DNA from 4 places in the Pseudomonas artemisiae genome. Region 2 is predicted to be linked to each of the others. Evidence: predicted binding sites of a transcription regulator. Region 2 holds the regulator's gene; each other region holds the start of a gene.
The links. Region 2 encodes FliA, which starts transcription of late flagellar genes. Its sites were predicted from a motif close to CTAAAGTTTNNNNNNNNNNNGCCGNTAA; they were not measured.
Positions count from the first base shown of each region.

Region 1: ACWKV4_RS19695 (methyl-accepting chemotaxis protein) is a predicted target of FliA. The motif match lies at 2,475-2,502, and genes of this name have one in related genera.
Region 3: ACWKV4_RS06890 (methyl-accepting chemotaxis protein) is a predicted target of FliA. The motif match lies at 5,571-5,598, and genes of this name have one in related genera.
Region 4: ACWKV4_RS10505 (methyl-accepting chemotaxis protein) is a predicted target of FliA. The motif match lies at 5,859-5,886, and genes of this name have one in related genera.

Region 1 is NZ_JBSKHS010000024.1:502-7,964, reverse strand. It holds gene ACWKV4_RS19700 (2-hydroxyacid dehydrogenase) at 1-502, opposite strand, end outside; gene ACWKV4_RS19695 (methyl-accepting chemotaxis protein) at 805-2,436, opposite strand; gene ACWKV4_RS19690 (aromatic alcohol reductase) at 2,558-3,466, opposite strand; gene ACWKV4_RS19685 (winged helix-turn-helix transcriptional regulator) at 3,573-3,968, shown strand; gene ACWKV4_RS19680 (amino acid ABC transporter ATP-binding protein) at 4,853-5,644, opposite strand; gene ehuD (ectoine/hydroxyectoine ABC transporter permease subunit EhuD) at 5,637-6,287, opposite strand; gene ehuC (ectoine/hydroxyectoine ABC transporter permease subunit EhuC) at 6,291-6,968, opposite strand; gene ehuB (ectoine/hydroxyectoine ABC transporter substrate-binding protein EhuB) at 7,010-7,463, opposite strand, start outside.
Region 2 is NZ_JBSKHS010000009.1:28,022-35,484, reverse strand. It holds gene ACWKV4_RS12195 (flagellar motor protein) at 1-174, opposite strand, end outside; gene ACWKV4_RS12190 (protein-glutamate methylesterase/protein-glutamine glutaminase) at 174-1,331, opposite strand; gene ACWKV4_RS12185 (chemotaxis protein CheA) at 1,378-3,537, opposite strand; gene ACWKV4_RS12180 (protein phosphatase CheZ) at 3,624-4,412, opposite strand; gene ACWKV4_RS12175 (chemotaxis response regulator CheY) at 4,430-4,804, opposite strand; gene fliA (RNA polymerase sigma factor FliA) at 4,977-5,726, opposite strand; gene fleN (flagellar synthesis regulator FleN) at 5,723-6,556, opposite strand; gene flhF (flagellar biosynthesis GTPase FlhF) at 6,760-7,463, opposite strand, start outside.
Region 3 is NZ_JBSKHS010000004.1:154,957-162,419, forward strand. It holds gene ACWKV4_RS06865 (pyruvate kinase) at 1-1,011, shown strand, start outside; gene ACWKV4_RS06870 (CHAD domain-containing protein) at 986-1,750, opposite strand; gene ACWKV4_RS06875 (HPP family protein) at 1,835-2,974, opposite strand; gene ACWKV4_RS06880 (cysteine hydrolase family protein) at 3,194-3,736, shown strand; gene ACWKV4_RS06885 (GlxA family transcriptional regulator) at 3,740-4,726, shown strand; gene ACWKV4_RS06890 (methyl-accepting chemotaxis protein) at 4,760-5,467, opposite strand; partial or broken gene ACWKV4_RS06895 (HAMP domain-containing protein) at 5,621-6,763, opposite strand; gene ACWKV4_RS06900 (SDR family oxidoreductase) at 6,869-7,463, opposite strand, start outside.
Region 4 is NZ_JBSKHS010000007.1:83,251-90,713, forward strand. It holds gene ACWKV4_RS10480 (M48 family metalloprotease) at 1-872, shown strand, start outside; gene ACWKV4_RS10485 (DUF4174 domain-containing protein) at 960-1,484, shown strand; gene ACWKV4_RS10490 (acetylornithine/succinylornithine family transaminase) at 1,493-2,668, opposite strand; gene ACWKV4_RS10495 (LysR family transcriptional regulator) at 2,767-3,681, shown strand; gene ACWKV4_RS10500 (metallothionein family protein) at 3,920-4,150, shown strand; gene ACWKV4_RS10505 (methyl-accepting chemotaxis protein) at 4,160-5,776, opposite strand; gene ACWKV4_RS10510 (Pr6Pr family membrane protein) at 5,915-7,276, opposite strand; gene ACWKV4_RS10515 (hypothetical protein) at 7,452-7,463, shown strand, end outside.

The DNA.
Region 1 (7,463 bases), on a different contig from region 2:
GGAAAATCCGCGCCGTGGCCAGGCCGATCTGCCCGGTACCGATCAGGCCCACCGTTTTGCCATGCAGGTTGAACCCCAGCAGCCCGTTGAGCATGAAGTTTCCTTCCCGCACTCGGTTGTAGGCACGGTGGGTGTGGCGGTTAAGGGTCATCACCAATGCCAGGGTGTGTTCGGCTACCGATTCCGGGGAATACGCCGGAACCCGAAAAACAGACAGCCCCAAGGCCTGGGCCGTAGTCATATCGACATTATTGAACCCCGCGCAGCGTAGCAAGATGGCACCCACGCCGTAGCGCTTGAGCCCTTGCAATACAGTGGCGTCCAACTGATCGTTGACGAACACGCAAACCGCGTCGAACCCATCGCTCAGTGCGACCGTATCAGGACCCAGGCTAGCGGTCAGATAGGTGATTTCAAAACCCTGCTGAGCGTAGTGCCCATGCAAGGCTTCATCGAAGAATTTCTGATCGTAGGGTTGTGCGCTAAATAGAGCGACTTTCATGAGTATCTCCTGACCCGACAACTGCGAAATCTGCCGCTCAGTGTCAAGCAAGACACTGACGATCTGGGTACCGTATACCACGGTAAGTCGCATTCTAGAGCATCAACATGAAATTTTTGAGTTAAATGATGGCGCACGTGGTTGGCTGCGATTCACCCTGCAAGTGGGCAAACCGTGGTATTCAAATCGAAGTGTTGGACGAACGGCACACTACCGTTGTCAATGTGAGGAGGCCGAGCCTAACTTATATTTGGGGCCCGAGAAGGGTGGACCGTAAAGCCTCCCCAGGCCGCTGTAGTGCTTCAAAGCTTGAACTGAGCTACTTGCTTATCCAGGGCATGAGCCAATTGTTCGATGCTGGCTGCACTCTGCGAAGCGCCAGTGATGCGCTCGCTGCTAGTCTGAGCCATCTGAGCAATTCGCTCGACGCTTCGCGCAACGTCCTGACTGGCGGCTGTCTGTTCGTTCAATGCCATGGAAATCTGATCTACCACGCCAATAATGCGATCAGAACCCTGACGGATCTGCTCAATCGCGGTATTGGCCGAATTTGCCAGTTCCAGCCCTTGATTGACCTGCTCGACACCAACATCCATCTGGCTGACTGCGTCGTGGGCACTGGACTGAATCTTGTTGATCATGTCACCGATCTCTAAAGTAGATTTTCCGGTGCGCTGGGCGAGCAAGCGAACTTCGTCCGCCACCACTGCGAACCCACGGCCCTGATCACCGGCGCGGGCCGCCTCGATAGCTGCGTTCAAGGCCAGCAGGTTGGTCTGTTCGGCAATCTCGCTGATCACATTGACGACCGAGGTGATCTGCTCGATGTGCCTGCCCAATTCACTGATCTGTTCTGCCGAGTTCTGCACAGTGCCAGCGATGCGGCTCATACTTTGAAGCGTATTCTGAATCACCGCGCCACCATCCACTGAGAGTTTTCCAGAGTCGGTGGAAATCGCGTGTGCCTCATTGGCGCTGGTTGCTACATGGCTGATACTGACCGTCAGCTCTTCTACCGTTGCCGCCATGGACGAAGCCGATTGCGACTGCTCATGTGCGGAAGCTGTAAGTGCTTCGGAAGTGTGGGCAATCTCCTGGGCAGACCCGAGCAGTTGCTGGGCGCCGCTCTTGATTTCCGTGATCATCTCGCGCAAACGGGCCTGCATGCCGTCGAAGGCCTTCATCAGGCTGCCGATCTCGTCGCTCGCTTTGGTGTCAATATGCCCATCAAGCTGGCCTGAAGCGATTGCGTTGGCAACGGCGATAGCCGCGTTTAACCGCTTGCGAATGGAGGAAGACAAACCAATCGCAATGGCTAACGCTACCAGGGCCGCTATAACGCCCCCGATCATTAGACTAAGGTTGGCAAATCGGGCTGCCGCGTTCATCGCGCTGGTACGAACGATCAGCAGCTTGGCTTCGTCGTCTTGGAGGTCCGCGATGAGGGCCCGCATGCCATCCATTTTTACCTTGTCTTGACGAGCAATAATGCGTTGCACAACATCATCCATACTGGCCTGGCCCGTAACGACGGCCCGGCGCAGGGCTAAGGTTGCTTCAATGTCTTCGCTCATCCAACGCTGTTGGATAGCCTTGATATCGTCCAGGCGCTTCTGCTGTACTGGGTTATCCGAAGTAAGCCCTTTGAGTTCACTCCAAGCTTTCTCGAACGCGGTCTTGCCTGAGGCCAATGGGCCCAGGAAGTCGTCCTGGCCGCTCAAGGCGAAGCCACGCATACCCGTTTCGATGTTCGTCAGGCTGATCAAGAGGGTAGCAGCGCCGTCGAGTACCTTGTAGGTATGGATATTCCACTGTGTGGTTTCATCGATCTCACTGAAGCCATTGCGTGCGGTTGCAATCAACACGCAAATGATCAAAATGATCACACCGAAGCCGGCGCTGAGTTTTTGGGCGATGGTACGTTTGGCAAGCATGAGCATACCCGCATGACAAGATTAGGAATCTTTGAGGGTTATCGCAGTTTACTTGCCTAACTTTAGCTCTCTTGATAACGGCATCAACGATCAACGATGGATGGTCCTTAACTACTACGGGTCACCTAAATACCGATGCTTGAAACTGTTCAACCCATTGCGCAACGTTAGTGGTTTCGATACCACGCTTTGCGTTATAGCTGTCCTGCTTCGCCCAAGCCACACCTATGCCTTCGGCAAACACTGCGCGGTATTTACGGATTGCATCATTGGGCGCAGCCGCCAGGTCGGCTTTGAGGGTCGCCAAGGTCCATTCCACCCGCTCAACCTTACGGTTGAGTATTTGATCAACGGTATTGGCTAGCTGTCGGTAGGTAAGGGTGTCGCCCGCCGTAAACACCACTTGGTTTACCAAGGTAGGGTCGCTCAGGATCGACGCGGTCAAACGCCCGATATCTACAGCCGTGGTCACAGTCACTGCAGTGTCCCAACTGCCTAAGGCATGAACGATGTTGCGGTTGAGGTCTACCACGCCGAATTCAGGCTCAAAGAGGAAGCTGGTAAACATGCCGGTAGAGATGATCAGCCATTGCACCCTTGATTGACCGCGCAGTAGTTGGCGAACGTCCAGCTGTTCATCAAACAGGTCTTGCGGGCTGCCGCGGCCGATTTGATCGTAGTCCACGCCGAATTGCCATGGCACGAATCGCTTCGCATTCGATCGCAAGGCCGCGCGGGCAAGCTTGCGTTGTATTCCTTTTCCGGCGGCGAAACCCAGGCAACTGACCAGCGTGTCGAAACCGCTGAATAACGCGGCAAGGCTTTCTTCTGAGTCGTGCGCGGCATCGGCAGAAACTACCCTGATACCCAACTGGCTCAGCTCATTGAGTGTCCGGCGTTTGCTCTCATTGGCGGCCTCAAGCGCTGAGGGTCGTAGCATTACAGTTACGCGCATGCTTGGCCGGACCGCCAGTTCACGAAGCACCGCCATGCCCAGTTCGCCAACGCCCATAACGAGTATGTTGTCCATAGGTTGCAAGAGTAACTCCCAGTGAAGGATGAGTGTCGATGGTTATATCCTGTCATCGTTGGCGAACATTCAGAAGAAGGCACACGGGTGATACCGCATGAACTCAATGACTGAAGAAGAGGTGATCCGCTTCTCGCAAGCTACCTGTGAGGCACTCAGTGAAGAGAATGATGGCCTCAAGCGCGAAGTGCTAACGCATGCGGGCAATCGCTGGTCATTGGGGATTGTTCACACGCTTGGGGTAGAGGGAAAACTAAGGCACGCCGAGATCGGTCGTCGACTGCAAGGTGTTACCCAGCGAATGCTTACCCGCAGCCTGCGGCAACTTGAAAGAGATGGGTTGATCAGGCGCTACGATCACGGCGAGGTACCGCCCCGGGTAGATTATGAACTGACCGCACTGGGGCGAAGTTTTCTGGTACGCATGGTGCCGCTATGGACTTGGCTGTTGGAACATGCCGATGATTTTCGCGCAGCGCGGGCGCGCTTTGATGAAGGCTGAGCAGTCGGGGAGTCAGCGTAGCCTCCCACAGGGGCAGCGGTGAACGTAGATACCGTCTTGGCTCTCACCTCGCAAGTGGAGCCATACATCTCGTAGCAGCCAGCCTTGACGCCAACCGCGTTGCCGCGACCGTCTCAGCATGGTGTTGAATCGGGTCGCGAGCAAGCTCGGCTGCTACGGGAACATACAGGCCACACCGTAGGAGCCGTCCCGCCGCCAAGGCGCCGCGCTGTCGCGCAGCAAACAAGGGTGCATGACGTTGGCTTTGCGGCGCTTGATCTGAAAAGCATTGGCTCCCTGTGGGAGCCAGCGAAGCTGGCGAATGATCGATATTTCGTTCTGGGCACAGCTCACATTATTGGGCTAGCCATGGCGTGCATATCCTGCTGCGCGGTGGCGCCACCGCCTGGTTTCGCCTTTACGGCGCCCCCCCGGAAGGCCGGCCCCGTTTGTTTCGGCAAAAGAGGGAGAAACCATTCGCGCTTTGCGGTCGGCCGATCCGAGGCGCAGTCCGCAGCGCCTGCGAGCCTTGTGTACTGGGACGGCTTCGCCGTCCACCGCGCATAGCGCTAGTTAAGCAGTATGATTTTAGCTCTTTAAAATCAAATAGTTATTTTCTGTTTGATGAGAGCCAGCCTTGACGCCAACCGCGTTGCCGCGACCGGGCTCAATACCGTGGTGCAACCTGGTCGCCGGCAAGCCAGCGTGGCCCGGTCAGGCTGCTACACGGATCTCAACCGTAGATACCGTCTTGATTCTCATCGCACAAGCGAGATTGCTGGCGAACACTGCGTCATTGCTTGCCTGTGCCATGTCTTCGCGAGCTTGTGCTCGCTCCTACAGGTGATAGGTGCCGCCGTAGCAGCTAGCCTTGGCCGCGCCAGCTACGCGCTTTCCCGGCGCTCGACCAGGTTCAAGAAGCGCCGAGTACGCTCATTCGTTGGGTTTACCAGAACCTCTTGCGGCGTACCGTCAGCCACAATCCGACCGCCCTCCATAAACAGCACGCGGTCGGCGACGTTCCGGGCAAAACCCATTTCGTGGGTCACCAGCAGCATCGTGGTCTGACGCTCATCCGCTATCGCGCGGATGACCGCCAGCACCTCGGCCACCAGCTCGGGGTCGAGGGCGGAGGTGACTTCATCGAACAGCAGCACCTGTGGGCGCATCGCCAGCGCTCGGGCAATCGCCACCCGTTGTTGCTGGCCGCCAGAGAGCTTGCCGGGGTAGGCGTCGGCCTTATGGCTCAAACCGACCTTTTCCAGGTATTCCAGCGCACGTTGCCGGGCGTCTTCCGGGCGGAGCTTGAGCACCCGCACCGGTGCTTCGGTGATGTTCTCCAGCGCCGTCAAGTGAGGGAACAGGTTGAATTGCTGAAACACCATGCCGACCCGGTGCACGATAGCAGGGCGGCTGCCAGGCCAGCGCCAACCCCTGCGCTTTTCCGGTACCGCCACGCCCGCCACCTCGATGCTGCCATGCTGGTAGCTTTCCAGGCCCTTGATCAGCCGTAACACCGTGGATTTGCCGGAACCGCTGGGGCCGATCAACGCAACTTTCTGCCCCTCGGGGATACTCAGGTTCAAGTGGTCGATAATGCGGTTCGGGCCGAAGTCCTTCACCACATCCCTAAGCACGATCTGCGCTGCTGCGGGGGGAATCGAATGCTCAGACATGGCGGCGGTGCTCCAGATACCTGAAAAACAGAGAAGTCGGAATGCTGATGGCAAGAAACATCACAGCCATTAGGGTGTAAGGTTCGTTATAGCGATAGGTCATGCCCGCCACCTGTTTAGCGGCCTGAAACAGCTCAGGAATGGTGATCACGGCGAGCAGGGGTGTTTCCTTGAACATGCCGATCAGGTAGTTGCCCAGTACCGGTAGTACTGTCTTCAGCGCTTGGGGCAGAATCAGCCGCCACCATGTGGTGACGGTATCGAAATCCAATGCGCGGGCCGCGTCCCATTGCCCACCTGGCACATCGTCGATCGCGCCGCGCAGGGTTTCGGCGATATAGGCGGCGTAATACAGGCCCAGGCCCATCACCCCAGTGGACATAGCCGGCAACGTGATTCCGGCCTGCGGTAGAGCAAAGAACAGCACATAGAGTTGCACCATCAACGGCGTGCTGCGAAAGAACGCCAAATAGGCCGCGCAGGCAGTACGGACCAAGCGCAACGAAGAACGCTGCGCCACCGCCAGCACCAGGCCAATCAACACCGCCAGCGCGAACCCTAGCACCACCACTTGCACCGTAACCACCAGGCCACGCAGCAGGTCCGGGGCGATTGACCAGGCGAACTCGAGATCGAAATCCATGGCTTACTCCCTAGCCCGGCGCCAGCCGGTAAGGTGACGCTCGTAGCGCTGCACCAAGCGAGTGAGCGGCCACGCCATCAAGAAATAGCACGCCAGCACCAGGCACCAGATCAGCGTCTGCTGGCCAAGGGTAGTGATCAGTTGGCTGCCGGAGAAGGTCAGGTCCGTCAAGGTGATCAGCGACACCAGCGATGTAGTCTTGAGCAGTTCAACCAATTGGTTGCCCAACGGCGGCAACATGACCGGCAACGCCTGGGGCAGGATAATCCGACGCAACGCAATCACCGGTCCGAAGTCCAGCGCGCGAAGGGCGTCCCGCTGACCCTGGCTGACGTTGACCAGCGCCGAGCGAACGATTTCCGAACCATAGGCAGAGAAGGTCAGCCCCAGGCCAAGCACGCCCGTGGTCATCGGTGACAGGCTGATATTGAACAACGGCAGTATGAAGAACAGATAAAACAGCAGCACCAGCGCGGAAATGCCACGCAACACCTCCACGTATAACGTGGCGACCCAGCGCAGCAGCCGCCAGGGCGACAGGCGCATCAAGGCGATAACGAATGACAGAATCAGTACCAACACTTCCGCCATCACGGTGACTTGCACGGTTACCGCGGCGCCCTTTGCCAGTTGGCTGGCAATGAAGGTGGCAGTCTGTACTGCAGGGTTTTCGGTAAACATGCTTATCTCGTGTCAATCCCAGCCGCGGCGGCGCGGGCGCCTTAGAGGGCGCAGCGTTGATCCGCGGTAACGTCCGTTGGCGGCAGCTCGTTTTCGGTGTAGCCGTACTTCTGCAGGATTTTCAGCAGCTCACCGGACGCACGCAGCTTGGCCAGTTGTTCGTTGAAAGCCTGGATGAATTCGGGGTCGTTCTTTGGAAGGCCGTAGGCGTGGTAATTCCAGGTCGGCTTGCCTTGGGCATCGGGAATCTGCTCAAAAGGCAGCACCCGCTCCACGGAAGGGCTACTGGCTTTTTTCAGCAGGCTGTTGATCTCCGCATCGGGGAAATACACGACGTCGACGCGACCAGCCTCCAGGGCGGCCAGGGCTTCGGTGTCCTTGTCAAACAGCACCATATTGGCATTGGCAATGCCGCTGTCCTTGGCTTCCTGAACCTGGTTGCTGCCGGGCTGGGTCGCCAAACGCGCGCTGCCGTTCTGGGCGACATCTTTAAGG
Region 2 (7,463 bases):
CCGCTTGAAGGCATTGATCGGGGTTTGCAACAGCGCAGCGGCCAGGGTACCGCCGAGCACAATCAAGCCCGCGGGGCCATTGAGCAGCGAAGGCAAGTGGCCGCCCTCCAGGAAGTTGCCCCCCACGATGGCCACGAACGCCAGGATGATGCCGATCAGGCTTAACACGTCCATTACTGGCAAGCCTCCGTCAGGTACCGGCCCATGTCATCAAGGCTATACACCGCGTCGGCCAGGCCTGCCTTGGCCACAGCCATCGGCATGCCATAGATCACACTGCTGGCTTCATCCTGGGCCCATACCTGGCTGCCCACCTGCTTGAGCAGGCGCGCGCCTTCTCGGCCATCGGCGCCCATGCCGGTCAGCACTACGGCCAGTACCTTGTCGCCAAAGCTTTTGGCCGCCGAGCCAAAGGTGATGTCCACGCAAGGCTTGTAATTCAAGCGCTCGTCCCCTGGCAGAATCTTAACGGTACCGCGCGCATCGACCATCATCTGCTTGCCACCCGGGGCCAGCAACGCCAAGCCAGGGCGCAGCTGATCACCGTCCTCGGCTTCCTTGACCGAGATACGGCAGAGCTTGTCCAGACGTTCGGCGAACGCCTTGGTAAAGGCCGCGGGCATATGCTGGATCAACACAATGGGCGACGGAAAGTTGGCGGGCAACTGAGTGAGCACGCGCTGCAACGCCACCGGCCCGCCGGTAGAGGTCCCTATCGCCAACAATTTGTAAGCTTTGCGTTTGGGCGGGCCGCTGTTGGCTGGCGCGGCCGTGCCCGCGGGTGCCGGGGCTGGCCGCGCGGCCGGGGCAGGCGCGGCGCCCGGCCGCGGTGGGACACGTGGCGCCATCGGTTCGCGGGTTACACGGGGATCACGGGCGGGCGCCACGGCTGGTGTGCTATGACCCTGTGCGGCCGACGCGCCTGCGCGACGGTTGCTGCGGGCGATGGAATTGACCTTCTCGCACAGCAACTGGCGAACTCTGTCCGGGTTTTTGGAGATGTCTTCAAAGTTTTTCGGCAGAAAGTCCACCGCGCCCGCATCCAGGGCATCCAGGGTAACCCGGGCGCCTTCATGGGTGAGGGAGGAGAACATCAACACCGGTGTAGGGCAGCGCTGCATGATATGGCGGACCGCGGTGATGCCATCCATCATCGGCATCTCGTAGTCCATGGTGATCACATCAGGCTTGAGCGCCATGGCCTGGTCGATGGCTTCGCGGCCATTGCTGGCGGTACCGACCACCTTAACGTTGCTATCTTGGGAAAGAATTTCCGTAAGGCGGCGGCGGAAAAAACCCGAATCGTCCACCACCAGGACTGTGACTGCCATAGTTACTCCATTACAGGCCGCCGGCTTGCACAGCCGGCGGTGGTAGTCAGATACGCCGTGCGGCGTAGCGCTTGAGCATGCTCGGAACGTCCAGGATCAGGGCAATACGGCCGTCACCGGTGATGGTGGCGCCGGACATGCCGGGGGTGCCCTGAAGCATCTTGCCCAATGGCTTGATCACGACCTCCTCCTGCCCCACCAGTTGGTCCACCACAAAGCCGATGCGCTGGGTACCTACCGAGAGAATCACCACATGCCCTTCACGCTGCTCGCTGTCCTGAACGCCTGGCACCAGCCAGCGCTTGAGGTAAAACAAGGGCAGGGCCTTGTCGCGCACGATAACCACTTCCTGCCCGTCTACCACGTTGGTGCGAGAGAGGTCCAAGTGGAAGATCTCGTTCACGCTAACCAGCGGGAAGGCGAAGGCCTGGTTGCCCAGCATTACCATCAGCGTAGGCATGATGGCCAAGGTTAGCGGTACCTTGATTACGATCTTCGATCCCTGGCCCTTGGCCGAGTAGATGTTGATCGAGCCGTTGAGCTGGGAAATCTTGGTTTTAACCACGTCCATGCCCACGCCACGGCCGGACACGTCAGAGATCTCGGTCTTGGTTGAGAAGCCCGGCGCGAAGATCAGGTTATAGCAATCGGTCTCAGACAACCTGTCGGCGGCGTCCTTGTCCATCACGCCCTTCTCTACCGCCTTGGCGCGCAGTACTGCCGGGTCCATCCCTTTGCCGTCGTCGGAGATCGACAGCAGAATATGGTCGCCCTCCTGCTCGGCCGATAGCACCACCTTGCCTGAACGGGGCTTACCGGCCTCGTCGCGCTCAGCGGGCATTTCCACGCCATGGTCAACGGCGTTGCGCACCAAGTGGACCAACGGGTCGGCCAGGGCCTCGACCAGGTTTTTATCCAGGTCGGTTTCTTCGCCCACCAGCTCCAGGTTGATTTCTTTCTTAAGCTGCCGGGCCAAATCGCGAACCAGGCGCGGGAAACGCCCGAACACTTTCTTGATGGGCTGCATGCGGGTTTTCATTACCGCGGTTTGCAGGTCGGCAGTCACTACGTCCAGGTTGGAAACAGCCTTGGACATGGCCTCGTCATTGCTGTTGAGGCCAAGGCGCACCAGGCGGTTACGCACCAGCACCAGTTCGCCCACCATGTTCATGATTTCGTCCAGCCGGGCGGTATCTACCCGCACGGTGGTTTCCGCTTCGCTGGCGGCGGGCTTTTCCGGCGGCGGCGCAGGCCGCGCTGCTGGGGCAGCGGCAGGCGCGGCGGCCCGCGCAGGCTCAGCTTTGGCCACCGGCGCCGCGGCAGGCGCAGGGGCGGCCGCTTTGGGGGCGGCGGCAGGCGCCGGGGTGGTTCCGGTGTCTGCACCTTCGGCGCTGAACTTGCCCTTGCCGTGAAGTTGATCCAGCAGGGCTTCGAATTCGTTATCAGTGATCAGGTCACCACTGGCTACCGCTGGCGCGGCAGGTGTAGCAGTGGCCTGGGGCGTGCTAGGCAGGTTATCCGCCGCGAAGCTGCCTTTGCCGTGCAGTTGGTCGAGCAACGCCTCGAACTCAGAGTCGGTGATTTCGTCCGAGCTGGTACCTGACGCGGCAGACACGGCGGCAGGGGCAGCAGCGTTGGGGGCGAACTGGCCTTTGCCGTGCAACTGATCGAGCAGCGATTCGAATTCCGAATCAGTGATTTCATCACCCTCGACCGTGGCCTCAGCCGTGCTGTCCAGGCTGTCCATCAAGGCATCGAAGCCTGCATCGGCCATCGGTGCCGGTGCTGGCGCCTGTGCCACCAGCGGTTGGGCGCCGGCTGGTTCGGCTAGGCGAGCCAGTGCGGCCAGCAGTTCAGGCGTGGCGGGGGTCAGCGGCGCACGTTCACGCACTTGGCCAAACATGCTGTTGACGGTATCGAGTGCTTCGAGCACCACGTCCATGAGCTCGGAGTCAACCCGGCGCTCACCTTTACGAAGGATGTCGAACACGTTTTCGGCGATGTGGCAGCATTCCACGAGCTCATTGAGCTGAAGAAAGCCGGCGCCGCCCTTGACGGTATGAAAACCACGAAAAATCGCATTGAGCAGGTTCGCGTCATCGGGTCGGCTTTCCAGCTCTACCAATTGCTCGGATAACTGCTCGAGGATCTCGCCGGCCTCTACCAGGAAGTCCTGGAGGATTTCTTCATCGGCGCCGAAGCTCATGTGGGTGCTCCCTGGGGTTCTTAGAAATGACATCCGGCCTGGATGGCGCGCGTTAGCACCTGTTCGACGAACCTGCTAAACCCGCGTCAGAAGCCCAGGCTGGAAAGCAGATCGTCCACATCGTCCTGACCGGATACGACGTCTTCACGCTTATCGGCATGGATCTGCGGACCTTCACCCCGAGAGGTGTCTTTTTCAGGATTTTTTTCCTGACGCATGCTTTCGGCGTCGTGCTCGATGCCCGCGAACCGGTCTACCTGGCTGGCCATGAGCACCAGCTTGAGCAGGTTAGATTCCACGTCGGTGACCAGGGTCGTCACCCGCTTGATCACCTGGCCGGTGAGGTCCTGGTAATCCTGGGCAAGCAAAATATCATTGAGATGAGAAGAGAGCGCGCTGGCGTCGCTTTCACTGCGCGCCAAAAAGCCATCCACGCGCTTGACCAGTTCGCGAAACTCATCGGCCTGCACTTCGCGGCGCATGAACCGCTGCCAATCGGCACGCAGTGCCTTGGCGTCTTCTTCCAACCCATGGACCACCGGCGTGCTTTGCTCTACCAGGTCCATGGTGCGGTTGGCGGCGTTTTCCGTCAGGCGCACTACGTAGTCCAGGCGCTCGGTAGCGTCGGTAATCTGCGACACCTCCTCGGCCTTGGGAGACCGTGGGTCGATCTGGAAATTGACGATGGCGCTGTGCAGCTCGCGGGTCAGCTTGCCCACTTCCTGGTACAGGCCACGATCCCGGGTCTGGTTAAGCTCGTGAATCAGCTGCACCGCTTCGCCAAACTGGCCTTTTTCAAGGCTGTCGACCAATCGGCGGGCATGGGTTTTCAGGGTGTTTTCAAACTCACCCAACGGCAGATTTCTGGACTCCATAGCGCCCCCTGGCGGCCTTAGCTGTTCACGCGTTCGAAGATTTTTTCAATCTTCTCTTTAAGGACCTGTGCGGTGAATGGCTTGACCACATAACCGTTGACCCCGGCCTGGGCCGCTTCGATGATCTGCTCGCGCTTGGCTTCGGCGGTGACCATTAGCACGGGAAGGTGCTTGAGGCGGTCATCGGCACGGACCTGGCGCAGCAGGTCGATGCCTGTCATGCCTGGCATGTTCCAGTCGGTGACCAGGAAATCGAAACTGCCGTTTAGCAGCATCGGCAAAGCAGTGACGCCATCGTCGGCTTCGGAGGTATTCGTAAAGCCCAGATCGCGCAGCAGGTTTTTAATGATCCGCCGCATCGTCGAGAAATCGTCAACGATGAGGATTTTCATGTTCTTGTCCAAGTAGACCTCCAAGCAGTCTCAAACACGCCCGCTCCGGGACGCGCAATCAATCGAATTCGTTATGTATGCGCTACACCCCGCAACAAGAGGGCCTGCCCGCGACCAGCCACAACGCCAAAGCGAAGACCATCGCGAGCAAGCCCTACTGTCACGGCACTGTTTACCGCGCGGCGGCCCGCCATTCGCCAAGGCGGCTGCGCAAGCGCGCGGCGCATTGGCTGTGTAGCTGGCTCACCCGGGACTCACTCACCCCAAGCACTTCGCCGATTTCCTTGAGGTTAAGCTCCTCGTCGTAATACAACGCCAGCACCAGGCGTTCACGTTCCGGCAAGTTGGCGATGGCGTCGGCCAAGGCTGTTTGGAAGCGCTCGTCCTCCAGGCCTCGGGCCGGTTCGCCACTACCACTGGCGCCGTGTTCGTGCAGCCCTTCATGCTCGCCGTCCTGAAGCAGGTCGTCAAAGCTGAACAGGCGGCTGCCCAGTGTGTCATTGAGGATCGAATAATATTCATCGATCTTCATGTTGAGTTCGGCAGCAACCTCGTGATCTTTAGCGTCACGCCCGGTTCGCGCTTCAATCTTTCTGATTGCCTCACTCACGGTGCGGGTATTGCGGTGTACCGAGCGCGGTGCCCAGTCGCCTTTACGTACTTCATCGAGCATGGCGCCGCGAATTCGAATGCCGGCGTAGGTTTCGAAACTGGCCCCTTTGCTGGAATCGTATTTGTTGGCGACCTCCAGCAGCCCGATCATTCCCGCTTGGATCAAGTCCTCCACCTGAACGCTGGCCGGTAGCCGTGCCAGTAGGTGGTAGGCGATCCGCTTGACCAAAGGGGCATAGCGCTCGATCAGTTCATGCTGCTGCGATTGCCGAGAAGCATTGTTGTACATCCGGTATCCACTGGCGCTCATGAGACAGGCCCCGCACTGGTTTGCTGTACCAAACGTTCGACGAAGAATTCCAAGTGCCCCCGCGGGTTGGCGGGCAGCGGCCAGGTATCCACCTTCTGGGCGATGGCCTTGAAGGCCAGAGCGCATTTCGAGCGTGGGAAGGCTTCGTACACAGCGCGTTGCTTCTGTACGGCCTTGCGCACGGTTTCGTCATACGGCACCGCGCCCACATATTGGAGGGCGACGTCCAGAAAGCGGTCCGTCACCTTGGTCAGTTTGGCAAACAGGTTCCGCCCTTCCTGAGGGCTTTGAGCCATGTTGGCCAGTACACGGAAGCGGTTCATGCCGTAGTCACGGTTAAGCAGCTTGATCAGCGCGTAAGCGTCGGTGATGGAGGTAGGTTCATCGCACACCACCAGCAACACTTCCTGGGCCGCACGGACAAAGCTGACGACCGAATCACCAATCCCGGCCGCGGTATCGATCACCAGCACATCCAGGTTGTCACCGATTTCGCTAAAGGCCTGGATCAGCCCGGCATGCTGCGCGGGGGTCAGGTGCACCATGGTCTGGGTACCGGAGGCCGCGGGCACGATGCGAATGCCGCCCGGGCCCTGCAACAGCACGTCGCGCAGATCGCAGCGGCCCTCGATCACGTCGGCCAGGGTGCGTTTAGGGGTAAGGCCCAGCAGCACATCGACGTTGGCCAGGCCCAGGTCAGCGTCCAGCAGCATCACCCGCCGGCCGAGTTCGGCCAATGCCAATGAGAGGTTCACTGACACGTTTGTCTTGCCGACGCCGCCTTTGCCGCCGGTCACCGCAATCACCTGTACGGGATGCATGCTGCCCATTCGTTTTTTACCTTGTCACTGAGACGCTGGCTACACCACCGCCGGGCCGCCCTTGTGGCGAACCGGCACGACAACACCGTTGCACACCTAAGTGCTTCGACGGCTTGCCGCGCGTGATGCAGGTAGGTTTCAAACCATTCAGCAAGCCCTTTGGCCTGCTGTCGCGCAACCACTTGCGCATGCATTCATTCATTGTCATGCCCTCAACCCGCGCGCTTGCTAGGGCTGTGATACAGGTCGGCGAACATGTCGGCCATGGCCTCCTCGCTCGGCTCTTCCTGCATCTGGACGTTCACCGCGCGGCTCACCAACTGGTGCTTGCGGGGCAGGTGAAGGTCGTCTGGAATACGTGGGCCATCGGTAAGGTACGCCACCGGTAGCTCATGGCTGATGGCCAAGCTCAATACCTCACCCAGGCTCGCCGTTTCGTCAAGCTTGGTGAGGATACAGCCTGCGAGCCCACAGCGCTTGTAACTATGGTACGCGGCCGTTAATACCTGTTTCTGGCTGGTAGTGGCCAGCACCAAGTAATTGCGCGCCCGAATGCCCCGCCCGGCCAGGCTTTCAAGTTGCAGCTTAAGGGCCGGATCGCTGGCTTGCAGGCCAGCGGTATCGATCAGTACCACGCGTTTGCGCAGTAGCGGCTCCAAGGCTTGAGCCAGGGATTGGCCTGGGTCGACGTGAGTCACTGAAACGTTAAGGATGCGGCCCAGGGTTTTGAGCTGTTCCTGGGCGCCGATGCGGAAGCTGTCCATGCTCACCAGGGCAATGTTCTGCGCGCCGTACTTGAGTACATAGCGCGCCGCCATCTTGGCCAGGGTGGTGGTTTTACCCATGCCTGCCGGCCCAACCACGGAAATAATCCCGCCCTCTTCCAGAGGCTCCAGGTCTGGGGTGGAAATCATCC
Region 3 (7,463 bases), on a different contig from region 2:
TGCTGGGTCACGCTGCATAAAACGGCCTACCTGACCCCTGGGCTGAAGCTCAAGTGCAAGCAACCCAAGGGTGGCAAGCGGGCAGGGCGTATTCTGGAAGTACCGGCGGCCATCGAAACCATCCGCTTGCATGAAGGTGACCTGCTGATGCTCACGCTGGGCGAAGCGCCGGGTGCTTCTGCCTGTGTCGATGCTGCCGGGCAAGTAGTGACCCCGGCCCAGATCGGCTGCACCTCGCCCGAAGTCTTCACCGCCGCTCAGCCTGGCGACCCGATCTGGTTCGACGACGGGAAGATCGGCGGGGTGATAGTGACCGCCTCCCCAGAGGCCCTTGAGGTAAGAATCCAGCATGCGCCCGGTGGGGCAAAGCTCAAGGCTGACAAAGGCATTAACCTGCCAGCAACCGATTTGGGCATCGATGCTCTGGGTGAAGACGATATCAATGCCTTGAACTTCGCCGCTCGCCATGCCGATATCGTGGAGCTGTCATTCGTTAACCGCGCCCGAGACGTGCAACTACTGCTTGAGCACCTTGAACGGCTGAGCGCTAGTCACTTAGGCATGGTGCTAAAGATTGAAACCCGCCAGGGCTTCGAGCAACTGCCTGAGCTACTGCTCGCTGGCATGCGCAACCCGCGCTTCGGGGTGATGATCGCCCGCGGCGACCTGGCGGTGGAGGCAGGCTTTGAGCGCACCGCGGAACTGCAGGAAGAAATGCTCTGCCTGTGCGAAGCGGCCCATGTGCCGGTGATTTGGGCCACCCAGGTGCTTGAGTCCCAGGCCAAGACCGGCGCGCCCAGCCGGGCGGAAATCACCGATGCGGCGATGGGCGTGCGGGCCGACTGCGTGATGCTCAACAAGGGCCCGTACGTGCATAAGGCGGTGGCTACCCTGGATGATCTGCTGCGGCGCATGCAGGGACACCATCAAAAAAAGCGCCACCTGATGCGCAAGCTGAACGTCGCCGAACCACCCATCCGCGAGGTCAGCGCCGAGGCAACAGCGCCTTAAGCTTCTCCAAAGCCACCTCAGCCTGGGCGAGTTCCTTCGCCTGGGCCTGCTCCCAAAGCGGCCGCAGAGGGCGCAGGTCCGGCTCTACCTCTGCCTTCAGGCACCATTGGTGATGGTCATGCCAGGCGCCCAGCGCCGCCTGCACGGCTTTAAGCGCCTTGGCGCCCTTGGCTGACAGCGGCGAGAGCTGGGGGAAGGCTTCGGTAAGGTAACGAGTACGCTTGACCAAGATACGCAGCTGGTGGCGATCGAATTGCGGGTCTTCCACCGCGGCGTGCAGCTTGTAGAAATGCTTGGCCAAGGATTTTTCCACCGCCTTGGTCAAGCGCGCGGCATCGCTGCCCAGCTTGCAGGCCCGAAACGCCTCTGGCCACCGGTCCAGTGCCTTGAACAGCGCATCCAGCGCAGGGGCCTGGGCAATTCGGCTGTAATGAGCCTGCAGTTTCGCTTGGCGGGTGGTGGCAGCGTTGGGGTAACCTCGATGGGTCAGTTCTTCAGCCATCACCTCCAGGTCACGGGAGGGTGTAGTCAGGCGGCCCACATGGGCGGCGGCATCGCGAAGCGCCCCCATGCTGGCCACCCCTCGCACCGGAACCAGCAAGCTACGCAGGCGCCGTACGGCAATGCGCAGGTCATGCAAGGCCTCGGCGTCGGAATCGGCGCGCAGCCGGGCATGAGCACCCCAGAGGGTAACCTCCAAACGAATGATCGCTTCCACGTACTGGTCGGTAAAAGCCATGCAGTGCCCCCTTTAGCAATGATTATTTTCAGACGCATGGCTATACAGACCACCGCTGGGCTCGGCCGTCCCCGCCGCGTTTAATTAATTACGCACCGCTTGGTACAAACGCTTGATCAGGTCCGACTGGGTGATGATGCCCACCAGCCGTTGCTGCCTGTCGATGATGGGGATGTGGCGGTGGCCGTTTTCCGAAAATACCGGAACCAGATCGATCAACAGCCGGTCTTCACTGGCAACGCGCACGGTGCGGGTCATGATGTGCCCTACGGTGCGGGCCTGGGCAGGGCGTGGGCGCACCAACGCGCGCAGGCGCCAGGCCATGCCCTCGTGGACATCCAGGTCGATCTGGCGCATGAAGTCCGCCACCGTGAGGATGCCCAGCAAGTGCCTGCGGCCGTCGACCACTGGCAGTGCTTTGATCCGATGCCTGCGCATCAATGCCCAGGCCTCGCGCAATGGCATTTCTACCCGCGCCGCCAGGGGCTCTCGGGTCATCACGTCGGCGCAACGCACTTCCCCCATGGTGCGCTGATAGGCCAAGGCTTCAACTTGGTCGAGCAACGCTTCTAGGTCGCCGCGGCTGATATCCAGCACCTGGTTGTAGCGGGCCAGTACGGCGTCCAGGTCGCCCCGGTGCAGGCGCGTGGGAGGAACGGCCGTGGTGGGCAGGTAAGGCCAGGGCCGCCGGGTGAGGTTGTTGTACAGCAGCCCGGCGGCCACCAGTAGTACCGCGTCCAGCAACACAGGATTAAAAGCGAAGCTCAATTCACTGCGGCCAGTCAGCACCATCAGCAGGGCCGCGGCGCCGCCCGGTGGGTGTAGGCAGCGCAGGGTGAGCATCACGGCGATCGCCAAACCTACCGCCAACCCCGCGGCCAGGGGTGCGAAGGGAATGAAATTGACGCAGGCAATGCCCACCAAGGCCGACAAGGTATTGCCGCCTACTACTGACCACGGCTGCGCCAAAGGGCTTGAAGGTACCGCGAATACCAGCACCGCACTCGCGCCAAGGGGGGCGGCCAGGGCCAAGGCCAGCGGGCCGTGTTCCCGTGTGAAGGCGGCCAGCAGGGCAACGAACCCAACCCCCAAGCCTGCCCCCACGCAAGCACGTAGCCGCTCTCGAGCATCAATGGAGGGCCGTGCCGGCCATAGCGCGCGTATCAGCGCAGCAAGGCCTGGGCGCACGGGGCCAGTAGGGGGAAGGGGGGCAGGAGCGGACATAGGCAAAACCATAAGCGATTGAACGAAAACCCGGCGGGCCGCCAGTGAACCTGGCTGTACCGGTGTGCCGCCGCAGATGGTAGCCCGGTTTGCAGCCAACCGGCGATGCAATGTCCGAAAACGTCCTGAGTGTGTCTGCCTGCGTGCTGTTGGCCCAGGCTGCTTCACGGTTAGGCTATGCCCTGCGATAGTTACTCTAACCACTGGCCAGGACTTGCCATGACCCTTAGCGCGCTACTTGTGATCGATGCTCAAACCTCATTCCGTCACGCGCCTTATTGGCTCGAAGCGGACCTGCCCGCTTACCTGGAAAAACAACAGGCGCTGATTGACGGCTGCGTTCGGCAGGGCATTCCCGTGGTACGTATTTTCCATGTGAGTGAGCAAGGGCATTTTTCTTTGGCCTCTGGCCATGTGCGAACGCTGGATGAGCTGACCATCGACCCGGCGGTGACCTTTCACAAGTACTATCACAGCGCATTGGCCAGCACGCCGCTGGCCGCCTGGTTGACGCAACGGGGGATTTCCCGGCTAATTGTCAGCGGCATTCGCACCGAGCAATGCTGCGAAACCACTACCCGCCACGCCTCCGACAGCGGCTGGGCAGTGGATTACGTAAGCGAGGCTACCCTGACCTTCCCCATGACCCACAAGGGCACCGGCCGGGTGTACAGCCCAGCGGAGATCCGCGAGCGCACCGAACTGGTTCTGGAGGGGCGGTTTGCCCGTATTTTGACCGTGCCCCAGGCCTTGGAAGGCTAAGCCATGGCCACGCCGGTGTATTTCGTGGTGCTGCCCCAGGTGCTGATGCTCGACCTAGTGGGGCCGGCGGAAGTACTGCGCCTGGCCTCCCGCCTGGCCTGGGACGCCGGCCAAGGCGAGTTGGGCTTCGAACTGCGCTACCTGTGCCCGTTCCCAGACGTACAGAGCTCCATCGGCTTGCCACTGGCGGGCCTGGCCCCTCTGCCAGGCAGCCTGCCAGCGGGCAGCCTGGTGGTGCTGGTAGGTTCGATCCGCCCGGAGCGTTTCGAACAGGGCGCGGCCTATGACGCGGCCAGCGCGCTGCTGACACCTTGGCTACAAAACGTGGTGGCCCCTGCGAACCTGCAGGTGATCTGCGTGTGCAGCGGCGCGCTGAGCGCGGCCCGGGCAGGTTTGCTCGACGGCCGCCAATGCACCACCCACCATGGCCTGTACCTGCAGTTGCAAGCGCTGGCGCCTACGGCCACGGTGCTGGAAAACCGCTTATACGTCACCGACGGTTGCATCAGCAGCAGCGCCGGGGTGACCGCTGGGCTCGATCTGATGCTGCACGTGCTGGCACAGCTGCGTGGCGCGCAGGTGGCATGTGCCGTGGCCAGGGACCTAGTGGTGTATATGCGTCGAGCGGGGAGTGATCCGCAATTGTCCCCTTGGCTGAGTGGGCGCAACCACCTGCACCCGGCCTTGCACCGGGTACAGGATGCGGTAGCAGCCGACCCCGCCGGTGACTGGACCGTGCAACGCATGGCGGGCCTGGCCTTTACCAGCGTCAGGCACCTGGGTCGGCTGTTCAACGAGCAGGCCGGGGTTAGCCCCCTGGATTACCTCAACCGCCTGCGGGTAGCCTTGGCGCGGGAGTTGCTCAGCCACCCTGGCCTGGACATGGAAAGCGTTGCCCAACGCGCAGGCTTTGGCTCGGCCCGTCACCTGCGGCGCATCTGGGCCAAATATGAAGCAACACCGCCATCGAGAAGCCGAACCCTGGCCTGAGCCTCGAACCTGGTTGACCGGTTCGAGGCTGGGTTACCTCAGCTTGAAGCGGCGTACCACCGCGATCAGTGTCTCGTTAGAGGCCGCCAGCGCGGCGGTGCTTTGCTCGCTCTTGGCGCCACCGGCCACCAACTCCTCGACGATATGCCGCACCGCGACCATATTGCGGTTCACCTCTTCGCTCACCGCGCTTTGCTCCTCGGCGGCGGTGGCGATCTGGGTGCTAAGGTCGTTGATACGCACCACCGAGTCGGCCATGCCATCCAGGCCTTCGTTGACCTTGGCGGTTTTCTCGGCGGTGGCTTGGCAACTTTGTTTGGTCTTTTCCATGGCCACCACGGCGGCGCCTACCCCTTGCTGCAAGCGGGCCAGCATCTCGTTGATCTCCGAGGTACTGGCTTGAGTGCGCCCGGCCAAGGCGCGCACTTCATCGGCCACCACGGCAAAGCCTCGGCCTTGTTCCCCCGCGCGGGCCGCTTCGATAGCGGCGTTGAGCGCCAGCAGGTTGGTCTGCCCAGCGATTTCACCGATTACCGCCAGTACGGCGTTGATCCGCTCGGCGTCCTGCTCCATGGCCTGCACCTTGGTGGTGGCCAATTCCACTTCACTGATCAGCTCTCGCACGCTATTGGAGGCGTCGTCTACCACCAGCTTGGAACGGCGGGCATTTTCATTGGCGGTTTGGGTCATGCTGGCGGTTTGTGCAGCATTGCGCGCTACGTCATCGGCGGTGGAGCTCATTTCGGTGATGGCCGTCACCGCTTGGTCTGTTTCGCTGGCATGGCGGGTAAGGATGTGGTTCGTGCCCTGGGCTTGGCCACGTAATTGGTCCACCCCCTGGGCGATAACGGCCGAGGACTCGGACACCTCGGTCAGCAGCTTTTGCAGGTAGACGATAAAGCGGTTGACTGAGTGGCCCACCGCGCCCACTTCGTCCTCGGCGCGGATGATAATGCGCTTGGTCAGGTCAGCATCACCGGCAGACAGGGTATCGATATTGGCCCGCAGCACCGCCAGGCGTTTCATCAACTGACGCAGGGCAAAAACCATGATCAGCAACAGCACGATCACCATAGGGACCTGCAAGGCGGCCAAGGTGGTCAGCACCTTGCGGCTTTGAGCGGTGAGTTCGCGGGTTTGCTGGGCCACGGCCATCGACCAGGGCGTACCCTCGATCGGTTGCAGGAACAGGCTGTACTCCTGGCCATCGGCGCCGGTGTAGGTCTGTTTGGTCACCCCTGCATGAGCTGGCGCTTGCAGGGCTTGCTGCAGCGCTTTGGCAAAGGGGTACTGGGCGGCCAGGTCCGAAAGGTTCTTAAGCACGTTGTTGCCAGGGATCTCTGGCTGGTTGCTCAATACCTTGCCGTCTTTTTCCACGATCATCAGCAAGGCGTGGATTTGTGCTTCCGTGCTCGCGACCAGGTCATTGAAAAAGCCCAGGGTCACGTCGATGGTGGATACGCCATAGGCGGCGCCGTCTTTGGTAATGGCCATGGCGCAGTTGGTGCGTGGCTCCGGGCTGGCATCGTCACGGTAGGCATTGGCCCAGTTGCACTGCCCGGCGGGTGCCTTCAGGCCGCCCAGGTACCAGGGCTGTTCGAAGTAATTCTGGGATTCAGGTGAGTTCCAGTGGGTGTTAACGATCAGCTTGCCACCGCTGTCTCGATGATAGAACGTGCTGTGCTTGGCCCGGCCTGGGGTGCGTTTATCCGGCAGCGGCCAAACCCCACCGCCAAAGACTTTCAGTTCGCCGTACTGGTTGACCAATGCTGGCAGCAAGCGGTCGATAGCGTCACTGTCCAATTGCGGCACGGTTTCGGTGATTACCCGCTGCTGGGCTTGCACCCGTGCCAGTTCGGTCTTGATCACGTTGCCGATCTTGCCACCCTCGTTGATCAGGTGGCGCTCATCGGTCGCTGTGAGCGCGGGGGTGATAAACAGGTGTATACCGACAATGGTCAACACCGCGATCAATAAAATAAAACCGAGGAAGGTTGCGGTGTAGCGGGCTTGAATTGTTTTTATCATAGGGGCCATCCAGGGGAGGGGGTGCTGCCGTTACGCTACTATCGGCCGAGGCAGCATTTACCTTAGCCCCTTTTGCACGCCCCGTTACCCTTGAAACGCTTGGCTTACTGCTGTTTAAAGGGCGATATGCCCCTTGGCCATCAGGCGCCGCAGCGCGCCTATAAACACCTCTTCGTTATTTACGGTTTCAGTGAATCCCGCCCGGCGCACTTTGTTCATGTCCGAGACCATATCGAACTCGGTGTTGAACACGAAATCGCCGAAAGGCCATCCCACCAAGCGCTCGTAGGACAAGGTAGCGAGACCGTGCTTTTTTACCAAACGCGCCCATACATCAGCCAGCCCAGGCATCTGTTTGCTCAAAGAGAACGGCTGGGGCTCGGCCACCTCCAGTTCGAAGGCCGCGGCGACCTTATGCCAGATCCGCTCCCAACGGAAGGGTTCGCCCACCAGGTTAAATGCCTGATTGACCGCCTCGGGGCTCAGCGCAGCCCAAAGGCTTGCCCGTGCCAGCCAATGGGCGTCGGTAACCTGGGCCAGCACCCCACGGTAGGCAGCCTCCGACCCAGGGAAACGCATGGGGACGCCCATTTCCTTGCTCAGGCTCATAAACACACCCATGACCATGGCAATGTTCATAGGGTTGCCGGCTACATCGCCAACCACCACATCTGGCCGCAGGAGGGTCCAGGCCAGGCCATCGCTGGCC
Region 4 (7,463 bases), on a different contig from region 2:
TTTCTCGTCAAAACGAAGCCGAGGCAGACCGTATTGGCCTGCTCAACCTGCAAAAGGCCGGTTACGACCCGCGCAACATGCCCAACATGTTCGAGCGCCTGGCCCGGCAGTATCAGTTCGATGGCAAGCCGCCGGAGTTCTTGCTCACTCACCCGGTGACCGAATCCCGTATCGCCGATACTCGCAACCGTGCCGAACAGGCCCCGAAAGGCGGCAAGCAAGACAGTACCCTGTACCAACTGATGCGTGCCCGGGTGCAACTGATGTACGAAGAAACCCCAGGCGTGGCCGCCAAACGCTTCCGCGCCCAGCTGGACGAGAACCCCGGCCACGACGAGGCCCGCTATGGCCTGTCCATTGCCCAGATCAAAGCCGGGCAGCTCAACGAAGCCAGGGAGAACCTCAAGCCGCTGCTGGCCAAGGCGCCCAATGACCTGACTTACAACCTGGCCCAGGTAGATCTGGACATCACCAACAATCGCCTGGCCGATGCCCAGCAGCGGGTCGACCGGCTGATGACCCTGTACCCCGCCAACTACCCCTTGAACCAGGCACGGATCGACCTGCTGCTCAAACAAGGCCGCACCGCCGAAGCCGAAAAAGGCCTGGATGCCTTGCTCAAGTCCCGGCCAGAGGACCCGGACGTGTGGTACATGGTGGCCGAAACCCGTGGGCAGAATGGCAACATCATTGGCCTGCATCAGGCCCGTGCGGAATACTTCGCCCTGGTAGGCGACTTCACCCAGGCCATTCAACAGCTAGACTTCGCCAAGCGTCGCGCTGGCGACAACTTCCCGCTGGCGTCGCGGATCAACGCCCGTCAGCAAGAGCTGTCCGACCAGGAACGAAAAGTAAAAGAAATGATGCGCTGAGGGCCGTTTCGGCTTTTTTCCACGATGGGGTGGTACTTTTGCCCACGTGAGCGATCATTAGTTGATCATGTTCAAAGGAGGTACCTAATGCTAATCCGCACCCTCGCGCTCACCGCCCTGTTCGCCGCCAGCCCGCTGTACGCAGCCGACAGCGACTCGCCGCTGGCTCAGGACCGCGGTAAGGCCAGGCCGTTGCTGGTCTATGCCAAAGGCAGTGGGGACCACGCGCTGGTGGACGAAGACAAAGCCATGCAGGACCCAGGCCTCAAGCAGCGCGATGTGGTGGTGTACCGCTTGCAGGGCCTGTCGGGGGAGCGGGACGGCAAGCCGCTGGATACCCAGGCCACCATGGCATTGATCCGCGAACTGGGCCTGAACGCTGGTACCCAGGCCAAGGTAATACTGGTGGGCAAGGACGGCGAGCGTAAGCTGGAGAGCGCCGGGCCTATCAAGCTCGAAGAGATTTTCGCCACCATCGACCAGATGCCCATGGCCGAAAAAGAAGCCGCCGCGGCGGCCGCGCCGGCTCAGCCCGCCGCCGAAACCCCTAACGCCAAGGGTAAGCCGGGCAAGGCAGCCCCGTCCAAGGCCCCAGCCGGGCTGGATGACTGACCCTAGGGTTAGCGAAGGGCATCAAGGGTTGTTATCAATTGGTCGGCCACCCTCGCCGCCTCCTCGCAGGTCAAGGTGAGCGAGGGCAGCAAGCGCACCACGTTGCCCCGTGTTACGTTCAACAGCAGGCCATGGTCAGCGGCGCGTTGCGTCAGGCCACTAACGTTTTGGGTCAGTTCGATGCCGATCATCAGGCCCTTGCCTCGTACCTCGCGAACAGCGGGATGCCCGGCCAGGCCCGCGCTCAAGGTGTGCAGTAGCCAATCCCCTTGCCGCCGGGCATTGGCCAGCAGGCCTTGATCTTCGATGATATCCAGTACTGTACAGCCTACGCGGCAGGCAAAGGGATTGCCGCCGAAGGTACTGCCATGGCTGCCGGGCGTAAGCAGTTCGGCGGTACGCCCCCTGGCCAGGCAAGCGCCAATGGGAATACCGCTGGCCAGGCCCTTGGCCAAGGTAAGCACATCGGGAACTATCCCCGCCTCTGCATAAGCGAACCAATACCCCGTGCGCCCCAGGCCACTCTGTATTTCATCGAGCATCATCAACCAGTTTTGCCGGTCACACAGGGCCCGCACCCCTTGCAGGTAACCTGGGGGCGCTACCCGCACGCCCGCCTCGCCTTGCACAGGCTCCAGCAGTACAGCCACCACCTGCCCACCCTGCTGTTGAGCCACCGCGGCCAGGGCATCGAGATCGCCGAAGGGCACCCGAATGAAATCTTCGGTATAAGCCCCGAACCCCAGGCGCGCGCCTGAACAGTCACTGGCCGCCAGGGTGGCTAGGGTGCGCCCGTGGAACCCCTGTTCCATCACCACAATGCGCGGGCGCTCGATACCCCGGTACCAGCCCGCAAGCCGAGCCAGCTTCAACGCGGTTTCATTGGCTTCAGCGCCGGAATTATTGAAAAACACCGCATCCAGGCCGCTTAGGGCTGTGAGTCGGGCGGCCAGGCGCCTTTGCCAGTCGATCGCAAAATGGTTCGAGGTGTGCAGCAGCTTGCCCGCCTGATCACGAATGGCCTCTACTACGCTGGGGTGGCAATGGCCCACACTGGTTACCGCGACCCCGCCCATGGCATCAAGGTACTGCTTGCCATTGTTGTCCCAAAGGATCGCGCCCTCACCGCGCACAAAGCTGAGAGGAAGAGGTGTGTAGGTGTTCATCAGGTGAGTGATCGTCATGGCACGGGCTCCTTTCCGGTTGAGGAGTGCAGTATGGTTAGCCACTTGAACTGGATAAACATCGGCAATCTTCAATCATTTAAAACCTGGGCTTGATAATGGATGTGCTGTTGGCAATGTCGGTCTATGTGCGGGTAGTGGAAAGCGGCAGCCTGACCGCAGCCGCTCAAGCCTGTGGCTTGTCCACCACAATGGTGGGCAATCACTTGCGGGCGCTGGAGCAGCGGCTGGGGGTAAGCCTGTTGCAGCGCACCACCCGTAGGCAGCGGCTCACGGAATTTGGCGGACTGTACTACCAGCGCTGCGTGGAGGTACTGGGGCTGGTAGACGCCGCCGAGCGCCTGGCCGAACAAGCTCAGGCCGAACCGGCCGGCAGGCTGCGCATTACTGCCCCTCAAACCTTTGGCGTGGAGCGGCTGGCCCCTGCGCTGGCGGCTTACAACCAGCGTTACCCCAAAGTAACCCTGGATGTGGTGCTCACCAACCAACGGTTGGACCTGCTTGAAAGCGGCCTGGACCTGGCCATCCGCCTAGGTAACCCAGACCCCTCCAATGGCGTGATCGCGCGCCCGTTGGAGGACTACACGCTGACCATCTGCGCGGCGCCCGGTTATCTGAGCCAGCGAGGCGTGCCAACGGCGCCCATGGACCTTGAGCACCACAGCTGCCTGGCGTTCGCCTACCCGGCCGGGGACGATTGGCGATCGGTGCAGAAGGAATGGCGCCTGCAAGGCCCCGAAGGTGAAGTGGTGGTGCAAGTGAGCGGCCCCCTGACCATCAACAGCTCATCCGGCCTTCACCAAGCCGCCCTCGCCGGCCTGGGCGTGGTGATGATGCCCGACGCCTTGGTCGCCACAGACCTGGCCGAAGGTCGGCTTGTGGCGCTGTTGCAGAGTTACCGCCTGCCCCGGCGGCCGATGAACCTGCTGTACGCCAGCGACCGCTACCGCCTGCCGAAAATCCGCAGTTTCGTAGAATTCGCCCTGGCCCACTGGGGCCGGTCCGGCCCGTAGATACCCCGTCACCTTCATCGCTGTAGGTGCCAGTAGAGCTGGCGAACAGGGCGTCATAGGGTGTGCGCCGTCTCTTCGCGAGCTTGCGCTCGCTCCCACAGGCGAGCAGCGTGGTCAGGCTAGCCTGCTACGAGACAGCAGGCTTCAGATACCCTGAACTCTCCTCGCCCTGCACGATTCCAACACCATGCAGGCCCACCTCCCATCGCCTGCCCGTAAGGTATCAGGAGAGCAAACCATGCCGGACACCTGCGCCTGCCCCCAATGCAAGGCCTTGGCCCTGCCGTCATTCAGCCGTGACGGGCACTTCTTTTGTAGCCAGGCGTGCGCTGGCCGCCACCCAGACAAACAACCCTGCCCACGTTCGGATTGCTATTGCGAGCACGTAGTGCTCGAACAAGAAGAACACAGCAATGGCACGCTCGACCACCGCCCGCACGGCCATGATGCCTGTGTGGCCCAAGATTGACCCAAGGCTCTACTGCAAACGAAACTGCGCCACTGAACCACGCAACTCGCGGGTAAGGCTTTCCAACGACTGCACGTTGCCATTTGCCGCCTTGGTGGACGCTGCGCAGTCTTCAACCATATTGGCGATACGCTCGACGTTCTGCGCAACGCTGGCACTGGCCTGGCTTTGCTCGGAGGTTGAGCCCGCCACTTCCTTGACCTGCAACAGGGTAGCCGAGGCTTCGGTATTGATCTCACGCAACGCAGAAGCGGCTTGGTCAGCCAGTGCAACACTGCTTGCAACCTGAGGCGTCACCTCAGTCATGCCCTCCACCACTCGCCCGGTATCGGCTTGGATAGCGGCGATCATTTTCGTGATGTCTTCAGTGGCCAGCGCGGTGCGCTGTGCCAGGTTACGGACTTCATCGGCCACCACTGCGAACCCCCTGCCCTGCTCGCCCGCCCGAGCGGCCTCGATGGCTGCGTTCAAGGCGAGCAAATTGGTTTGGCTGGCAATGTTTTTGATGGTACTGGTGATGCTATCGATCTCGTCCGTTCGCCTGACCAAACCGGTAATCAACACCGAAGCCTCGGAGATTTGCATCGACACCTTCTGGATGGCACCGGTCATTTCGTTGACCAGGCTTTCGCCTCGGGCAGCAAGTTGCACGGAACGCTCAGAGTTACGCTCGGTTTCCTGCGCGTTATTGGAAATATGGTCAATCGTGACCGACATCTCTTCAATGGCTGCGGCAGTAAGGGTGGTGGCGTCAGAGGTATGTTGCGACGCACTGTCGATATGGTGCATTTGTTCAGTCAAGCCCGCCGTCGCGTTGCCCAACTGATCGGCGCCGTGCTGAATGCCAACGATCATCTTGCGCAAGCTGGCCTGCATGCGCGCAACCGCGCCCAACAGGCTTTCTGGCCGGTATTGACCCTCCAGCGGCCGACTCAGGTCGCCGTCGGCGATGGCACGGGCAACCTCAGCGGCATAACGGGGCTCACCGCCCAGGCTTTGGTAGATACTGCGCGACATGTGGTAAGCCAGTAGGGTCACCCCCGCGAGAATCAGCAAATCAATAGCGCCAAACTTGAACGCCAAGCTCCAATACGCGGCATTGATGTCGTCCACGTAAATGCCATAGCCCACATACCAGTTCCAGCCATCGATTTTCGTAAGCCCGTTTATTTTGGGCACTACCGCGTCCGAACCCGGGCGCTTGACCAAATCATCGAAATAGGCAAAGTGGGTGTCTTGTAAATGATCGAGGTAGTTTTGCCAGGTGGTTTTACCATTAGGCAGAACCGCGCCAGTGTCCACTTTTCCAAGCACATTAGGGTTCGGGTGTACCAGGCTCAAGGCATCGACCGTACGGGCCCACACGTAAGCAGTATTACCATCGCGCAGGCTACTCAGGGCTTCGATAGCCCTGGCCTGGGCTTCGGCCTTCGTAAGTTTGCCGCTGGTTTCCAGCCCCTTGAAGTAAGCCACTTGCTGAGCAGCCAGGTTCAATACCGAATGAATTTCCGAGCGCTTGTCTTCCAGCATCGTAGTGCGCAGCGTGGTCAAGGCAACAACTGAAATCACCGCGAGGCCTAACAGCGCGCACAGGACGATCAGCATCAAACGGCTAGCAAGTTTCATAAAGAGATTTCCCGATCAGGCGTTTTCCTGCAATCACCAGGGGTGACCGGGAAATTTCCTGTAAAAGTGGCGATAATGCTCACTATCGGCCCCTGGAACCTGACCTTTAATTCTCTTTGAAATCAATATTTCTCTTTATCACTGAGGCTGATTAAGGGGGGTGCCTAGCCGAAGCGCTTGCTCAAGTTTCAAGAGGTCTTTACGCCGCTCCTTGAGCTTTTTCGCTGGCGCGCCGAAATACACGCCCCAAGGTTCTAGCGATTTAGACACCAGTGACAACGCGCCCACCGACGAGCCTTCGCCAATGCTTACACCAGGTAGTATCACGCTGCCGGAGCCCACGATCACATGCCGGCCCAGCCGCACAGGCGCCAGCTTTACCTCTTTGAGGGCGTGAGGCACCGTAGGGTTGGTCAGGGTTTTACCGGAATAGTCGTCGGTGCCCGAGTAGATTTTCACCCCTTGAGACAGGCCAGCGAAGTCCTCCAAGGTCACCCCGCCACCGCAGCCCAGGTAACACCCTTCACCGATATGGATATAACTGCCCAGAGTAAGGGCGCCGGAATACGCCGCCAGTACCACATTGCCGTCGATGCGGATGTGATTGCCCAGCGCGATGTTATGCAGGCCAATGATGGTGCAATTCCTGGCAATCTTTACGTTTTCACCCACCTGCTTGAAACCAAAGGTTCGCAGCTCGTCGGATTCGAAGTACCCCGGGTTGAAAGGGTTGGCAGGTGGCACGGGTTGCGGTTGGCTTGGTGTTTGAGGGGTATCGGTCATTGGCTGGGCTCGTTTTTCATGCCGGTGCTTGCAGTTTAAGTGGCTTTGCTCGGTTTTGCCGGTTACTGGAGTAATTGACAGGCTGTGGCGCTTACTTAGGCCGCTAGCGGCGTGGCCAAGGCCAAGGCCCAGGCGCCGGTCCAGTAAGATCAGCCCACACCCGCCTAGGCAGAATACCCCGAACAACCCGAGTGCATTGAGCAGTGCCTGGGTAAAGCCCAGCGCGAAGGCGTCTATGAAGGGGTAAGGCCATACCCCCACGGACCACCCACGCAGCAAGGTAAAACCGTACCAAACCAGCGGGTACAGGGCCCATAGGCCAAGGTGACGCCACTGCAACGCCCCCTTGGGCACGCACCACCACCAAAAGGCCACGAACGCCAACGGCATCAGTTGGTGCAGCACAGCATTGGCCAACCATTGCGCGCCTTGAGGCGCCCAGTAATGGCTAAGTAACAGGTTATAGCCCAGCCCCACCAACACGATGCTCACCAACGCACAGCCTGCCAGCGGCGGGGAGCGCAGCCAGCGGCCCAGCCCTGTAGGGGCAGGCCATACCCATGCGGTCAGTACACCGGCTGCCAGCGTGTTACTCAGCACCGTGAAGTAACTGAAGAAATGCACCAGCCCGCCTACCACGCTGGCTCCCATGCGCCATCGTACATCCAGGATCAGGCAAAGCTGTAACACCAAGGCCAGCCAAGCTAACCAGGCCAAAAACGCTGCTGTTCGTCGCCTACTCATTGGTGGGAAATCGCCATTATTACGGGCTGCACAATACTGTGTCTTTCCAGCGACGCTTTGCCGCAGGGCCAGATAGCTATATCCTCCCGCCGCCTCTTGCTGAAACTGTTCAGCTTGCTAGATAAGACCATTAGATAGATTGCCTTCAATGCTTGCCATG